Regions from separate parts of the Scytonema millei VB511283 genome, predicted to be linked through region 2. Evidence: riboswitches for the same ligand, from Rfam matches in the RefSeq annotation. Region 2 holds a riboswitch; the other holds the start of a gene.

Region 1 (8,945 bases), on a different contig from region 2:
GCTGTACGCCTTGGGTAACGACTTGACTTCTGAGGTTGTCCGACATGTTCTATCCTTGAGGATGCGATCGTAGGGGGAGACTTTGTATTGTCGCAAAAAAAGATTGGACTTGGTAACGCAACTTCTTACGATTTAATCATGCCGCAGATAGATACTGACATTTACAGCAAAGATACATAATAATAATGTCGAGAGCGGAAATTTAGTTAAATTTCTTCCTCTCGACAAGGACAGTGAATCGATACGAGATAGTAAAAAGTCTTAATCTTAAGATTCACATCGATCGCGATTGTTGACTGACTGGTGGTAAAAAAGTAGCGATCGCACTATAGTCTTTTGAGTATCTGTCAATAAGTCGTAAATACTGTTGGTTGTTGACGGTTAACAGTTGACAGTTAAGCGCCAATAAAGATAAGCAAGCTTCAATTCAAAAAATAAAAATTTCGCCCAAATACATCCTGACTGCTTAGCTCTTTCACCTCGTATTGTAGGTGCGATCGCGCTTCTCGGGTATTTGGCGAAAATCAGTGGTTGAATTTTCAAAAAACTCTCGATATTAACTGGCACCGGAGACAGCTACTGCAACAAAGACTAAAGCTGCAACCAAAACTGCACCTGCAACACCACCAATAATGTAGTTACGCTTCTGAGCGTTGCTTGGTGGTTCTGCGGTGTAAACCTTCGGCTCTACAGCAAAGTTATTTAAACGACCGCCTTCTTCGGTGGTATAGGGCATGAATCAAATCCTTTCTACTTTTCTTTGCTTAACTGTAACAAAAAATAGTAGAAATACTCTCTTACTTTGGTTAAGAAAATTTACATATGCGGGAGTCGTAGGGGCGGGTTTCCAAACTCGCCCGTACGGGAATCGGGAATTGGGGAAACTACCGCTTTAGCTAGTAACAGTGCCGCTCAGGGGAGAACTGGCGATCGCGTAATCTTTAATAGGTATCCGTCCGGCGAGGTAAGCGAGTCGTCCGGCTTCGGTGGCTAATTTCATGCCGCGTGCCATCGCAGGGGGGTTCTTAGCTTGGGCGATCGCCGTGTTAATCAGTAAAGCATCTGCCCCTAACTCCATTGCTTGCGCGGCTTCGCTAGGCGTGCCAATTCCCGCATCTACCACCACTGGTACGCCAGAATTTTCAATGATGATTTGAATATTTGCGGTTGTTTTCAATCCTTGTCCAGAACCAATTGGAGAAGCCAAAGGCATCACAGTCACGCAGCCGACTTCCTCCAACCGTTTCGCCAACATTGGATCGGCATTGATGTAAGGTAATACAGCGAAACCTTCCTTTACCAATTGTTCTGCTGCTTGTAAAGTCCCGATTGGATCGGGCAGCAAATATTTTGGATCGGGAATCACTTCTAACTTGACAAAATTGTTATCTTCTTGTCCTAAAACCTTCGCCATTTCGCGCCCCAAACGAGCAACGCGAATTGCTTCTTCCGCCGTCTGACAGCCAGCCGTATTAGGTAACATCCACAGCTTTGTCCAATCCAAAGCCTCGGCTAAATTTTCATGTCCTGGTGCTTTCGTTTGCACTCGTCGCACGGCAACGGTGACAATTTGACAACCGCTAGCAACCACACTTTGCTGCATTTCTTCTACATTACGATACTTACCAGTACCAGTCATCAAGCGGGAAGAAAAAGTGCGATCGGCAATAACTAAAGGGCGATCGAGGGATTGTTGCTGTGGTAGGTCTAAAGTTTGCATTTGTGAATTGTTGGTAATTGGTAATTGGTAATTGGTAATTGGTAGTTGGTTCTTAGTTGACAGTTGACAGTTGTTGCTCTCCTGTTCCTCTGCTCCTAGTCTCTTAGTCTCCTCTGCTCTCTTCCCCCTGCTCCCTGCACCGAAGCGCTCCCTGCTCCCTCTCATAAATCGCAAATAACTAAAACTATCTAACAAAGGCTCCGACTTTTGTTCCCAAACTAAGTCAGCAATTAACTTGGCAGTGATGGGTGCGAGGAGAATGCCGTTGCGATAGTGACCAGTGGCTAAGGTAAGATTCGAGCAGGGGCTATTTCCTAAGATGGGTAGTTCATCAGGAGTAGTAGGACGAAAACCCCACCAAAATTCGCGAATCGGATAATCTTGTAATTGAGGATAGATGCGGATTGCGCGTTGCAGTAAAGCTTGAATTCCCGCTGGAGTATTGTAAGGGGTAAATCCTACATCTTCGCTGGTAGCACCGATAATAATCCGGCGTTCGCGTAGCGTCTCGGAACGAGATTCGCGGCGCGGCACAATGTAAACATCTGGGGCATATAAAACCCGTTGGAGAGTCGCATCAGCGCGATCGCTATCTGGTATTTGTACCGATAACATTTGCCCTTTTTTCGGACGCACGGGCAAGGGTAACAACTCTGACGACCAAGCACCAGATGCCAGAATATAACGATCGGCTGGGAAGTTGCCACTCGAAGTCTGAACGCCAATGACTCGTCCTTGATGCTGTAAAATGCCTTCAACAGCAATCCCATCGTGCAAATCTACGCCTAAAGATTCTGCTGCCGACCATAAAGCCAATGTCAAAGCCCGATTATCAACTTGAGCATCTTCGGGATACCACCAACCGCCCTCAACTGCTTCGCTCAATCCTGGTTGGTAGAGGTGGATTGCTTCTTTATCGAGATAGTAAGCGGGGGAAGAATTATTTTCTTGTAGGGGCGCACAGCCGTGCGCTCCTACATCTTCATACACAGGCGCGAGAATGCCGCAAGCCCAGTAACCCGTTGGTTTCCCGCTAATTTCTTCTAGCTTGCGCGTCCATTCGGGGTAGAGCGATCGCGATCGCCAGCACAGATCTAACATTGCCCCTGGCGGGATTTGTTCGGCTTGAGGTGCTAGCATTCCCGCCGCTGCATGACTTGCCGCAGCATGAAAATCGCGGCAAAGTAACGTGACAGATGCACCGCGCAATCTTAACTCAACGGCGATCGCCAAACCAACGACCCCGCCACCAATAATTAAAATGTCATTTGTCATTTGTCATTTGTCATTTGTGAGTTAGGCAAGAGGCGAGAAATTGAGCGATCGCTGTCACCAGCAGCGCTTTGCCAGCCATTATGTATGCATTTTGAGTTCTTTCCATAAACAGCTTCCCTCCGCTGGTATTACCCAGTCTCAGGTTCTAAGGGACTATCTCAGCCTGGTTTCCCAGACACCCCTAGCTATATTCGCTCATCCTAGCACTTGCATCAGAGGAAAGTTTAAATTCCGAATTCCACACAATTTCCCTACCTTGTCCCCAAAAACCGTCAAATTTTGTTACCTTTACATCACCTAAAACTTTTGTTTGGCAAGCTAACCTTAAGTTGCGCGTGGGAGAATGGGGAGGAAGGGAGCGACGGGTTTTGTCCTGCCAATTTGGTTTGGAAACTTCGCCTTCAACTAACACCGCACAAGTACCGCAACTGCCAATACCGTGACAATTAATAACTTTAGCGCCGCCGTTATACAAGTCAATGTCATGCTTAAGCAAGACTTGTCGTAAATCAGCACCGCGATCGCATTCAATTGTTTTCCCTTGAGCGATTACCTTTACCATCTTCATGTTAGTTAGCGACTTCGCCATCTAGTTCTACCTAAAATCAGAATATCGCTTTCTAGAGTTCGAGCTTTCCTGTGTTTGTTTTTTCCCTATGACCGAAGCATTACCTTCTACCTCCAACCCGAACCAAATCTGGATTTACGATACAACCCTGCGTGACGGCACGCAGCGTGAAGGCTTGTCTGTATCCTTAGAAGATAAATTACGCATTGCCCGCCAGCTAGACCAATTGGGTGTTCCTTTTATCGAAGGTGGATGGCCTGGAGCAAATCCTAGAGATGTACAATTTTTCTGGCAGCTGAAGGAAGAACCCCTCAAACAAGCTGAAGTCGTTGCTTTTTGTTCTACCCGTCGCCCTCATGTTAGTGCGGCGGAAGATTCGCTCCTGCAAGCGATTTTGGCCGCTGGGACTCGCTGGGTAACGATCTTTGGCAAATCTTGGGATCTCCACGTTACAGAAGGGCTAAAATGCAGCCTGGAAGAAAATTTAGAGATGATTCGCGATAGTGTTGCCTACCTTCGCAGTCAAGGGCGACGAGTCATTTACGATGCCGAACATTGGTTTGATGGATACAAACACAATCGCGATTATGCCTTAAAAACTTTAGCAGCCGCGATCGCCTCTGGAGCAGAATGGCTTGTCCTGTGCGACACCAACGGCGGGACTCTCCCGCATGAAGTTAGTTCTATTGTCCGCAACGTAGCTGCATTTATTTCTGTAGGGGCGCATAGCTGTGCGCCCCTACCGATTCCCCAAATAGGAATCCATACCCACAACGATTCCGATACAGCTGTCGCCAATGCGATCGCAGCTGTGATGGAAGGGGCGAAGATGGTGCAGGGAACGATCAACGGCTACGGCGAACGCTGCGGTAATGCTAATCTCTGTTCTCTCATTCCTAACTTACAGCTCAAACTCGGCTACAAATGCCTTGCTGACGCGCAACTGCCTCAAATAACTGAAGTCAGTCGTTTTGTCAGCGAAGTTGTCAACCTTGCCCCTGACGAACACGCGCCTTTTGTAGGGCGTTCTGCTTTTGCCCACAAGGGAGGCATTCATGTCTCGGCTGTAGAACGCAATCCCCTCACCTACGAACACATTCAACCAGAACAAATTGGCAACCGCCGCCGAATTGTAATTTCAGATCAAGCGGGAATTAGTAATGTTGTCGCTAAAGCCCGTACATTTGGCATTGAATTAGACAAACAAAATCCGACAGCGCGACAAATTCTGCAAAGACTGAAAGAATTAGAAAGTGAAGGTTATCAATTTGAAGCCGCAGAAGCTAGTTTCGATCTCCTGATGCGCGAGGCTTTAGGTAAGCGACAGCATTTTTTTGAAATTAAAGGTTTTCAAGTTCACTGCGATTTAGTTGAAGGGCGAACGAATACTAATGCCCTCGCCACTGTTAAACTAACTGTTAGCGGTCAAGATATTCTCGAAGCCGCTGAGGGAAATGGTCCTGTAGCAGCATTAGACAGGGCATTGAGAAAAGCTTTAGTTAATTTTTATCCTCAAATTGCTCAGTTTGAATTGAGCGATTACAAAGTCAGAATTTTAGACGGACACAGCGGTACGGCAGCAAAAACTCGCGTCTTAGTAGAATCAAAAAACGGTCATCAGCGTTGGACGACCGTTGGTGTTTCTCCTAATATTTTAGAAGCTTCTTATCAAGCAGTTGTAGAAGGATTGGAATACGGTTTGATGTTGCATATGATGGCAGAAACAGTTCTCAGTACCTCTAGCTAGGCTAATTTTAGCGATTATTCGTCACCCCATTCAATTTCATTTTTTAGCGCCTGCAATGGGGTTAGAAGCATATCAGCTATGTCAGCTCTTCCTCTAGCTTTGTAGATATCTATAGCTTTTTGGAAATCTGTCACTGCCCCCTGTTTATCTCCTGTTAAAGTTCTAGCATGACTACGGTAAATATAAGCTTCTGCAAAGTCAGGATTGAGATTAATGGCTTGAGTAAAATCGTCAAATGCTTCTTTGTATTGTCCGTTTCTACCTCGCTCGCGCCCTTGTTGATAAAGTTCGTTAGCTTTCATGGCAATCCTTAATCTCTGCTCTTCGTTACGCTTCTTACATAATGGGTCAAGGTTAACTACTTTTCCCGATGAATTAATTATATAGCAACCAGGATAATCCTGAGCTATCACTACATTCTGAAAAAGAGATAGAGTTGATATAGCAATAAAAGAAAAACCGGAAATCAAATGTCTTAGTTTTAGCATTATCTATATTGTGTTAATTTATCTTCTCTTGGTTTTTAGTTTTCAAAAATTGTAAAACTCATAAATTTTACTAGTTTATATACAAGCACAATATTCGATCTAAACTTCGTAGTAAATCTACTTAATTTTTTTCAAAATTCAACAAATCCAGCGAAATTTCAGTGAAATTTCGCTGGATTTGTTTGTAAAAATAGCGTTATTTACGAAATAGTTTCTAAACAGCCTGTGAGCTGCAACTATGAATTACTTACAAAAGTTCGCTATATTTATCGGTATCGCAACTGCAATTAATGGCATAACTTTCAAAGCACAAGCTCAATTCTGTGCTGATGCCTCTCAGACAGCACTAACAAAAGCTCGACTAGATGAAATTGCTGGTAATCAAAGTATACCAGTGGGGCAGGCTCCACTAGCCTTTCAAAACTTTGCACTAGCTACTATCAGACCAGGTACTCCAATTCCAGAAAATAAGCGCAAATTTGCATCACCAGAAAGGGAAGCTAAGACGGGTGGTAAATTAAAGAATGTAATACCAGATGGGGTGCTTTCACTTATGGTTTACCCTCCGCTTTTCCCACCGGAAGAATATCAAGACAGTGTTTTCTATGAGGTTAAAGCATTAAGTGGAGGTTTGTTACCACCAAGTTACGACGAATACCAAATTCTTGGCTTCCTTGATGCTCTCCGCAGAAGCGATGCAGGATTAGCAGGAAGAATACCAGCAATTATTTTTCTTACTACCGCAGATGTTAGACAAATTAGTGCTGCAACAGTGGCAGAAGCTACATTTAAAGGTGTAGGTGTCTGGCACTCCATAGGCTGTGAAATTCCAGGTAGTTTCAATAACCTCCAGCTTGGTCAAGCTTCGCTGAGAAATCCTGAAGTATATCTTATCCGCCTCACCTTTCCAGAATTCATAGGTCCTGGAATGCCTGGAAGACTTTTCCTCAATCCACCAAATTCAGATCCAGATTAATTACTGGATTAGAGATTATCTGAGTTATACCTCAATAAAGGCATAGAGTTTAGTGTTATCATTACTCTATGTCTTTAGTTGAATTCATTTAAATTAATAATTTCATTTCGTTGTTTTAATTAGACAAAAATATGACTCTAGAACAGAAAAGAGGGATCGAATCTATTGACTTAAATCAAACTTTTGTTTTCGTTAAAGCTCCAATAGAAACTGTTGCACCAGCCTTTGTTCAAGTAAGACAAGCAGACAGATGGGAACAGGACGTGTACGATCGCGAAATAGTAACTACAGGTCAAGGCTTTATTGTATTTCAATTTAAAGAACAGACTTGGACATCAATATACAACTTCGGTTTTGTACCAGGTCGTACTCCACTTCAAAAAAAGGATGCTCAAACTCTTTCTAACTTGCTACAAACTCGCACAGTTTACTATAGAGTGAGCGATACGGGTGGCTATATTGGATATGAATTATATGAAAATGGCAACTTTATAGAAACGCTAGACTTTGAAGAAGATATTTCTTTTTACTTCCAATCTCAAAATCGTCAGCTTCAACGTGAAGACATGGGAAGCGTATACTTATTTATCTACGATTTTATGGTTGAGCAAGATATTTATATCCCAGCTATTCGTCGAGTTGAAAATCAGCAAGGTTATTTGCGGCTACTGGGTCCTGAATTGGAGAATTTAGAGCGCAGTGATTTTGAACGGCTAGATTACCTCACGCTAGGATAAAAACATGGTAGAGACGCACAATTATAAAGGCGCACAACTGTACGCCCCTACAATAGAATAATTAGTGGACTGATTCAACTGGTAACTCTGCGCCCGCAGGAGAGCGCAAATCTTCTACCATTTCTTGTACGGCAATTGGTGGTGGTGGAGTCAGGCGAGAAACCACAAGGGTGACGATGAAGTTAATCATCATCCCGACAGTGCCGATCCCTTCGGGAGAAATCCCAAATAACCAAGGTTGCATCCCGTAGAATTTCACCCCGACGATGTAGAACAGGGTGAACAATAGACCGACTACTATACCAGCGATCGCACCTTCTCGATTCGTTCGTTTGTCAAAAATACCGAGAACGATTGCGGGGAAAAAGCTAGCAGCGGCTAAACCAAAGGCAAAAGCCACCACTTGCGCCACAAATCCCGGCGGATTGATCCCAAAATATCCCGCCAGCACCACAGCTAACCCCACCATGATGCGACCGACAAACACCCTTTGGGTTTCCGAAGCATTGGGATTGATGATGCGGTAGTAAATATCGTGGGCGACAGAACTAGAAATTACCAGCAGCAAACCACTAGCTGTTGATAAAGCAGCTGCTAACCCTCCCGCCGCGACAAGTCCAATCACCCAAGGCGCTAACTTAGCTACTTCTGGGGTAGACAAGACAATAATATCGGGGTCAATCGTGATTTCGCTCGTAGTTTTATCGGGCGTTAACTCAATTCGTCCATCATTATTCTTGTCGTCAAAGGTCAATAACTTGGTTTTTTCCCATTTATTTGCCCAGTCTAACTGTCGCACTTCGGTAATTGGTTGGTTGTGCAAAGTGTTAATTAAGTTGTAACGGGCGAAAGTTGCCAAGGCGGGAGCGCTGGTATAAAGTAGGGCGATAAATAATAACGCCCAACCTGCCGAATAACGCGCCGCTCTGACGTTGGGAACCGTGTAGAATCTGACAATCACGTGGGGTAATCCTGCCGTTCCTACCATCAAGGCGAGGGTAGTGAACAGCACATCCAACATTGAGCGATTAGCAAATGGTTGCGAGTACTCCTTAAAACCCAAATCCAACTGAATTTGATTCAGTTTGCCGACAATATCGCTAAAAGTAAATGCCAGTTGCGGGATCGGATTACCAGTCAAAAGATAAGCGATCGCCGCTGCTGGAATCAGATAAGCCACAATTAATACACCATACTGGGCTACCTGCGTCCAGGTGATGCCTTTCATGCCGCCCAAGACGGAGAAGAATGCCACCACCACCATCCCGATAATCACGCCCGTGCTGATATCGACTTGTAGAAAGCGGCTGAAGACAATTCCCACACCCCGCATTTGTCCGGCAACATAAGTGAAAGAGACAAATAAGGCGGCGACTACCGCGACTAACCTAGCTGCATTAGAATAATAGCGATCGCCGACAAAATCCGGCACGG
Region 2 (8,945 bases):
ACAAAAAAGATAGAATACTTCCTAGTAAACAGGTGAGAAAAACAACATTTATCGGTTTTGGCGCAATGTTTTGCTTAGCAAATGCATTAAACCAAAGCGTATAGAGTGCGATTGAACCAGCAGCACCTAATGCCAAAAGGTAGCCTGCCAGAGTTTCCCAAGAGACAGCGCGATCGCTAGATAGCTGAGGGAGCATGATAACACTGACTCCAGCCATAGCCAGCAGCATTCCAAAACCTTCACTTCGTTTAACATCTAAGCGCACAACATATTTATAGGCAATGATAAATAAGGGTGAGGTTGTGAATAATAATGTCACTTCTCCCACAGGTGCTATTTGAAATGCTGTCGTACCTAAAACATAACCTCCAATCGCTGGTAAACTCAACCACCAGATCGGTGGCGTGCGAAGGGAACGAGTCAGATCGTGTCGGACACTTGGGGCTAGAAACAGTATCGGCAGCATTGCAACAGTGGCAACCAGAAAGCGACCTGCCAAAACTGCAAAAGCAGACCATCCTGGAAGCCAACGGACAAATACACCTACCATACCCCAAGTAGCTGCGGCACATAGAGCCGCCATTAAGCCTTGACCGTTCAGTTTGGGTTGAGTCATCTAGATTTCATATCCTTGACTGTTCCCTGTTTATCAAACTGCTCCTTTTATTTTTTCTTCAATGCCTTTTTCACCAATTCAGCAATTTGCGAAGGGCGTTCTGCGACTGGAACTTTTGCCGCTTGGAAAGCTTCTAATTTGCTTTTTGCCGTACCGACATTATCACCTCTGCCAACCACGGCTGCTAGCGTCCCAGTATGACCCCAGTGTTTGCCAGCTGGCGCATGACAACCAGCAATATATGCAATAACTGGTTTATCGATCGCCTCGGCAATGTAACGCGCCGCAGCTTCTTCGCTATTTCCCCCTGGTTCCCCGACTAAAACGATCGCTTCTGTGGTGTCGTCTTCATCGAGAATTTGCAACCATTGTAGAAAAGAAGAACCAATAATTGCATCACTGCCAATACTGACAGCAATTGACTGCCCTAACCCGGCTTTAGTCAACTCTAAGGCAATCTCGTAAGTCAGAGTTGTGCTGCGACTGACAAGACCGATCGAGCCTGGAGTATAAAATTCACTGGCATGGGTTCCCAAGAGTAATTTGCCTGGAATGATAATCCCCGGACTATTCGGTCCTAAAATTATGGTTTCGTTCGCTTCTGCTTTACGCAACAAGCGCACCATATCCAAAGGAGGCACGCCAGCAGAGATGATAATAATTTGTTTTATCCCAGAAGCGATCGCCTCTAAAGCAGCATCCAAAGCTTGATAGGGAGGAACGAAAATAATCGTCGTATCGATCGCCCCAACTGCCGCTACTGCCTGTTCAACCAAATCGAACACGGGTAAATCGTCAATGGATGTCGTTTGACCGGGACTAACTGCGGCAACAATCTGCGTCCCGTAGGCTTGCATACGAGCAATGTAGGGCGACCAGAGCGATGCTGTCATGCCCTGAATTAAAACTTTACTATCAGGCTTTAATTTCATCACTCACTTCTTCTAGGCAACGAACTTTTCGCAACACGGACGACTTGGGCGATCGCTTCATCTAAATCTTCCATTGATGAGACTTGTACCGCATCTAGCTTTGCTTTCGCATCTGCTAAATCCGTTCCTGCCAAACGCACGACTAGTTTGGGGTATTGGGCATGAGAACGGGTTTTGTGTGTCTTATTGTCGTGCTGTTGTACGAAAGTTGCGATCGCCTCAGCCACTTCTACAGTTGTCGGCACGCTACAAAGAATATTAACTAAGATCGCATGGATAGATTTGTCTTGAGCGATCAATTCTAGACCTTGGGTGACGCGATCGCAAAAATTCAACCCCCCATTTGCGCCAATTCTCCCATGTCCCACATTTAAGCAAACAGATGGTTTGCGGTGACTGGCTGCGGCAATCAAATCTAAAGTTGCCATCAATAACCCCGCACCATTGCCCAAAATCGCAATATTTCCCGACTTGTCTACCTCATTCCACTTGCCAACTTGAGCGACTGAGGGATAACCGTTGGGACGGCTAGCTTTTTTTTCTGCCATCATCAAAATATCGGGATGGCGGGCGATCGCTTGATCGTTGACAGTAACTTTACCATCCAATGCCATTAACTCCCCAGTCGAACTCACCCCCAAAGGATTGATTTCGATCAGATCCAAATCTTTCTGCACGAATAAACCGTACATTTTTTCCACGATAGCGCTGACCGATCCCAATGCATCTCCCTGCAAGCCCATTTTGACTGCTAATCGGCGGGCATAAAAGGGTGAAAACTCTCGTTCGACTACGACTTGTTGTAAAGCTTCTGGATTGGATTCAACATCGACTCCCCCCTGCGTAGAACCCAGAAGCAACGGACGGCGAGCAACTGCATCGATAACTATGGCTAAATAAAACTCGCGATCGGAGTTGTATTTTGCCTCCGCTAATAAAACTTCAGGAAATTCCCCTAAAATTGGTAAATTAAAAATTGTTTGTGCCGCGGCGATCGCGTCGATCGTGTTCGTGACAATCTTTACTCCCCCAGCTTTTCCCCTACCTCCCGTCCGCACTTGCGATTTGAGTACCACTGGATAGGGAATCTTCAAACCCTTCAAATCGCGCGGACGGTCAATTCTTTGGGAAGGTAAAACTGGAATACCAATCTCGCGAAACCATTCTTTAGCTTGATACTCTAGTAGATCCATTTTTTATCAGTTATCAGTTATCAGTTATCAGTTATCAGTTGTCAGTAAAGATAGCTAATGGCTAACGGCTTGTGAAAGACCACTATTAGCAATTAGCCATTAGCAACGAACAACTACCAACTACCAATTACCAATTACCAATTTATTTATACTTCATCCTTCAAGCCTAAACGATGCTTTTGCCAGTCTTGCGCTACGAGGTTGATGCCATAAAATCGCTGCCAAAAGCGATCGACAATTTTAGTTGATAAAACTTTTGTCATCATAAACACCAAAAAATTTCCCCCTGTAGCTGCAATATAGCGCGGATGGGGATGAGAGTCTGTCAGTGCTTTAACAATTGCTTCTGCAACTCGTTCGGCACTCCAAGCACGGCTACTCGTGTGTTTCTCTAAATCTTTTAATTTTTCAAAAGCAGCGCGATAGGGCGTGCGTTCGGGAGTCGCTACGGTTGATTCTACAGCTTGGGCGGCAGCGACAAAAAAATCTGTGCTGACTGGTCCTGGTTCGATGACGCTGACTTTAATATTGAATGGTGCTAGTTCCATCCGCAAAGCATCGCTGAGTCCTTCGAGAGCAAACTTTGAGCCACTATACAAGCCGCCAAACGGGAAAGCCATCCTGCCACCCAACGAACTGATATTGATAATTCTGCCACCACCGCGATCGCGCATCAGGGGGATTAAGCTGCGGATCAACGCTAAGGGTGCTAGCACGTTGATTTGAAATTGTCTGGCAGCAGCTTGATGGGGAATGAGTTCTATTGGTCCCATCTGTCCGTAGCCAGCATTATTCACTAAAGCATCAACGCGACCGAATTTGGCGATCGCAACTTGGGCTAGGGCTTCAATTTGGTCGATCTGTTCTAAATCTGTGGGAACGACGAGAACTTCTGCCCCCAATTGCCGACAATGGTTAGCGACTTTTTCCAGCTTGTCTGCATCTCTAGCTGCCAAGACCAAGCGAATCGTATTAAATCGTTCTGCTAAAATTTTTGCCAACGCTGCCCCAATGCCAGTAGAAGCACCAGTAATTAATACAACTTGTTCGGATAAAGAAAGCATTTTTAGTCAATTTAACGCGCAACAATGAGGGCGAGTCAGACGATCCTACCCTATGTTCTGCAAAGATCTTAAAGCCATGAGGGCAAACTTGTCTTATATCTGAGGAGACAGGAAACAATAGCCAAAATGAGAAGAGACAGGAGAACAATCAGACATTCTATCTCCTGTCTCCTGTTTCCTTGCTGACTCCGTTTTCTTATCCTTTCACAGTTTCTCGCGCCAAGAACTTCTCTAGTTCCGTCAGCGCATCAGCATCAACTTTTGTCTGCATGGGGCAGAATTTGGGACCGCACATCGAGCAGAATTCAGCAGTTTTATAAATATCTGCTGGCAGAGTTTCATCGTGATATTCCTTTGCCCGGTCTGGATCGAGGGATAATTCAAACTGACGGTTCCAGTCGAAATTGTAACGGGCGGTTGAAAGCTCGTCATCCCTATCCCTAGCACCGATGCGGTGTCTTGCCACGTCCGCAGCATGGGCGGCGATTTTATAGGCAATCAAGCCATTGCGCACGTCTTCAGCATCGGGTAAACCCAAATGTTCTTTAGGCGTGACGTAGCATAACATTGCCGTACCATACCAACCAGCCATTGCTGCCCCGATCGCAGAAGTGATATGGTCGTAGCCTGGAGCAATATCCGTTACCAGTGGTCCCAGCACGTAAAAGGGTGCTTCCGAACACTCTTCCATCTGCTTGCGCACGTTAAACTCGATTTGATCCATCGGTACGTGTCCTGGTCCTTCTACCATGACTTGGACATCGTGTTCCCAGGCTTTACGAGTCAGTTGTCCTAAAGTTTTCAACTCTGCCAACTGTGCCTCGTCGGATGCATCGTGGAGACAGCCAGGGCGTAAAGAGTCACCCAAACTAAAAGACACGTCGTATTTCTTAAAAATCTCGATAATGTCGCGCAAGTGCGTGTACAGCGGATTCTGTTTGTGGTGGTGCAACATCCACCGCGCTAAAATACCTCCACCACGGGAGACAATTCCAGTAATTCGGTTTTTGACTAATGGCAAATGCTCGATTAAAATTCCAGCATGGATTGTCATGTAGTCTACACCTTGCTGGGCGTGTTTCTCGATGATGTGGAGAAAGTCGTCAGCAGTGAGCTTTTCAATGCTACCGTGGACGCTTTCTAAAGCTTGATAGACTGGCACAGTGCCAATTGGCACGGGAGAAGCGTTAATAATTGCAGTGCGAATTTCATCTAAGTTACCGCCGCCTGTGGATAAGTCCATGACGGTATCGGCTCCATATTTTACCGCTAAATTAAGTTTGGCAACTTCTTCATCTAAGTTGGAAGAGTTGGGCGAAGCACCAAGATTAGCATTCACCTTACATTTGGAGGCGATGCCAATACACATCGGTTCCAAATTAGGATGATTGATATTGGCAGGGATAATCATTCTGCCCCGTGCCACTTCATCTCGAATCAACTCCACGGGTAAATTTTCCCGTCGGGCGACATGATGCATTTCTTCTGTCATCACACCTTTACGGGCAAAGTGCATTTGAGACACGTTATCTTGCCCGCGACGCTTCGCGATCCATTCTGTACGCATTTCGAGTTCCTCGCATAAACAGCTTCCCTCCGCTGGTATTACCCAGTCTCAGGTTCTAAGGGACTGTCTCAGCCTGGTTTCCCAGACACCCCTAGCTATGGTTGTCGATTGTATCACTTCTACATAGCCGCAGTTTGTTAATTTTTGAGTTAATTAGTTTTTTCTATGTATGCAAGCTAAAGAATTGTTGGAGTCAAGCGAAAAATCGTAAAAATAATATTTTGGTAGGAAATATATACCGTCTATTTCCGAAAAGATTAGACTAAAATTACCAACCGATCGCTTTAGGATTCTACACGCAATGTTAGCTCCTATACTCAGTTTACTGACTTACATCACAACATCGGTTACCCTTACACCGAGCGATTTATCCAATTCCAGTGGCTGGCACGGCGATCGCAGCGTTCAATTAGCCAAGCAACAAAATAGCGCGATCGAACAGTTACTATCTACTAATGAATGTGAAGGATGTAACTTAGAAAATGCCGATCTTCAAGGTGCAAAACTGAGGGGGGCAAAACTGAGAGGAGCAAATATGAGAAATGCCGATCTGAGTTATGCCAACTTAGAAAATGCTGACTTAGAAAATACAAATTTAGAAAATGCTAATTTAGCAGGTAGCAATCTTCGAGGTGCAGAATTAGAAAATGCTTACCTGAGATCTGTCGATTTAGACAATGCTAACTTGAATAATGCCAACTTAGAAAAAGTCAATTTAGAAAATGCCAATCTTGAAGGAAGTAATCTTCGGGGTGCGAACCTTGATACTGCTTATCTTAGAGGTGTTAATTTTCGAGATGCCGATTTACAACTAGCAATATTAGAAAATGCTAATCTGCAAGATGCTAATTTTCAACGGGCTATTCTCCGAGATGCTGTACTCGATGATGCTTATTTGGGAAATACGAATTTAAGAAATGCCGATTTACGAAATGCTTCTCTACAAGATGCAAATTTGCAAGGGGCAAAATTAGCAGGAACGAATCTGCGCGGTGCAGATCTTAAAGGGGTTTATTTACCTGACGGTATGAGAAATGAGTAATCTGCTCTACTAAATCTACCTCAAATACCTCTGCAAACGATCGCGCAACTTGCAAGTTTACCTGCTCTATTTGAATATCTGGTATCCACGCTTGCAAACTACCCACGGGTTTATCGGCAATACCGCAGGGGACAATTTTCCGAAAACCTGCCATATCGGGACAGACATTCAAAGCAAAGCCGTGCATCGTCACCCACCGACTGACTTTAATTCCGATCGCTGCTACCTTGTATCCTTCCAACCATACCCCAGTTAACCCAGGTACGCGATCGCCCTGCAACCCGTAAACTGCTAATACGCGAATTATGACTTCTTCCAACTGCCGCAAATACCAGTGCAAATCTTTGTGGTGGAATTGCAGATTTAAGATCGGGTAGCCTACCAGTTGACCGGGACAGTGATAAGTTACCTCTCCACCTCTTTCTATCCTGTATACTTCGTCTGCACTTTTGTCAAGGTCGAATTGCAGAAAATCTAGACTAGCTCCGTGTCCCAAAGTGTAGACTGGCGGGTGTTCCAACAAAATTAAGACATCAGGTAAATCGGGGTCTTGGCGGCGCTGTTGCAACAGATGTTTTTGCCAATTCCAAGCCTCAGCATAACAAACGAGTCCGTAATTATAAAGATAGCATTGACGGCGTTTCATGGAGATGTTTACAAGCGATCGCAGAAAAATTCAAGCGTATTTTTTACCAAATTTTATTGCATTTGCGATTAACTACATCAAGAAATGTCAAGGAATGCGAAGGATATTAAAAAGAACTAAAACCTATCTGTTTTCCAGAATACAAAGTGCTAACTTGAAAGTAGAAACACAAACACAGCAGGGAGGAAGGCTTTACCACCACGCCAGACTCGATGTGGAAATCGAGATTCTACTAGGAAAAATCCCAGATCGCCCTCCAACTGGGAAATACCTGTAGTTTATCAGCAGGAACAAACCCTTTTCGGTAGGAAGTGCGACTGGTAAATTTTCATCGCAAAATAGCGAAGTTGATAAACTAAAGCGTGGTGAAATGGTGACAAAGAGCGCACCAATCGATTGATTTCTGGAGTCCTTAAAACACCAGAATTCGGGCTTTTAGTAAGTAGACACTGACAGCAAATTGTTGCTGCTTTGTATTTAACCTAACACAAATTTGGTTCGTATCCATCGGGAGAATTAAATATGAAGCTTGTGATCCATGGCAAAAACATCGAAATCACCGATGCCATTCGCGAGTACGTGAATCAGAAAATAGAAAAGGCAGTCAATCATTTTCAAACTCTAACCACTGAAGTAGATGTTCATTTGTCAGTAGCCCGCAATCCCAGGATCAATCCAAAACAAGCAGCGGAAGTCACAATTTACGCCAACGGAACCGTAATTCGGGCAGAGGAAAGTAGCGAGAACTTATACGCCAGCATCGATCTAGTTGCCGATAAAATTGCCCGACAGCTACGCAAGTATAAAGAAAGACTGCAAGACAAGAAAACTCAGCCAAAAACTAGCTTAGAGGCAGTAGAACCACCTGTTGTTACCGATTTGATTGGCGATCGCACTCCCGAATTACCCAGCGAAGTCGTTCGGACGAAATACTTCGCCATGCCGCCAATGACACTGAATGAAGCCCTAGAACAACTACAACTCGTCGATCACGATTTTTATATGTTCCGCAATGCCGAAACTGGAGAAATAAACGTCATTTACGAACGCAATCATGGTGGTTATGGCGTAATTCAGCCCCGCAACGGCAACGGACATACGCACGGTAATGCTAAGAACGGTAAAGCCCAAACCTCGGTAGAAAAGCCACAAATTTCTAAGTCGTAAGTCGGGAGTGGCTGGTGGCTAGTGGCTGGTGGCTAGTAAATAGGGTGTGGGGTGTGGGGTGTAGGGTGTAGTAGATTGTTAACTGGTCACTGGTCACTGATAACTGATAACTGATAACTGATAACTGATAACTGATAACTGTCTAAGCCCTACAATGGAATTAGGTGAGAAGTTGCTAGGAAGGTAGCGATGAGAGTACCACAGGCTTTCTTGACAAAATTCCAAGCTGCATTTGTCGGTGTCAGCATACTGATGCTAGGAGTGCAACCCAGCTATGCTGTGGAAACGTTACCGAGGCAAGTCAAACCGCAAGTAAACTTACAGGCAGCAGCAACGCACAATAATCGAGGCGTAGAGTTAGCCGAACAGGGAAAATTCTCAGAAGCGATCGCGGCTTTCAATCAAGCAATTGAGATTTATCCTCAGTACGAAAACGCTCACAATAATTTAGGGCTTGCTTTTGGTAATCTGCAACAATATTCTCAAGCAGAGAACGCCTTCAAACACGCCCTGGAGATCGATCCGCGTAATTTTGAAACCTATAATAACTTAGGAATTGCCCTCGGTAGTCAAGGCAAATTTGCAGAGGCGATCGCCGCTTTTCGACAAGCAATTCAACTCAAACCCAACGATCCAACTTCTTACCAAAACCTCGGCGTAGCATTTTGGAGTCAAGGAAGTTTGCCCGAAGCACAAGCATCTTTGCATAAAGCCAAAG

What was found. A riboswitch is a leader RNA that binds a small molecule or an ion and turns the genes downstream of it on or off. The one in region 2 is predicted to bind thiamine pyrophosphate.
Region 1: another riboswitch for thiamine pyrophosphate. It lies ahead of thiO (glycine oxidase ThiO); the one in region 2 lies ahead of thiC (phosphomethylpyrimidine synthase).

What each region holds. Positions count from the first base shown of each region.
Region 1 is NZ_JTJC03000002.1:768,150-777,094, reverse strand. It holds gene ilvD (dihydroxy-acid dehydratase) at 1-46, opposite strand, end outside; gene psb34 (photosystem II assembly protein Psb34) at 557-736, opposite strand; gene QH73_RS29150 (thiazole synthase) at 893-1,720, opposite strand; partial or broken gene thiO (glycine oxidase ThiO) at 1,888-2,995, opposite strand; TPP riboswitch at 3,093-3,188, opposite strand; gene QH73_RS11255 (2Fe-2S iron-sulfur cluster-binding protein) at 3,177-3,557, opposite strand; gene cimA (citramalate synthase) at 3,652-5,310, shown strand; gene QH73_RS28135 (tetratricopeptide repeat protein) at 5,325-5,798, opposite strand; gene QH73_RS11240 (hypothetical protein) at 6,037-6,774, shown strand; gene QH73_RS11235 (hypothetical protein) at 6,906-7,511, shown strand; gene QH73_RS11230 (sodium:solute symporter family protein) at 7,573-8,945, opposite strand, start outside.
Region 2 is NZ_JTJC03000006.1:200,891-209,835, reverse strand. It holds gene QH73_RS20490 (DMT family transporter) at 1-616, opposite strand, end outside; gene QH73_RS20485 (succinate--CoA ligase subunit alpha) at 664-1,548, opposite strand; gene QH73_RS20480 (succinate--CoA ligase subunit beta) at 1,548-2,741, opposite strand; gene QH73_RS20475 (SDR family NAD(P)-dependent oxidoreductase) at 2,888-3,805, opposite strand; gene thiC (phosphomethylpyrimidine synthase) at 4,002-5,372, opposite strand; TPP riboswitch at 5,380-5,475, opposite strand; gene QH73_RS20465 (pentapeptide repeat-containing protein) at 5,674-6,414, shown strand; gene lipB (lipoyl(octanoyl) transferase LipB) at 6,374-7,060, opposite strand; gene QH73_RS20455 (hypothetical protein) at 7,059-7,337, shown strand; gene hpf (ribosome hibernation-promoting factor, HPF/YfiA family) at 7,583-8,227, shown strand; gene QH73_RS20445 (tetratricopeptide repeat protein) at 8,417-8,945, shown strand, end outside.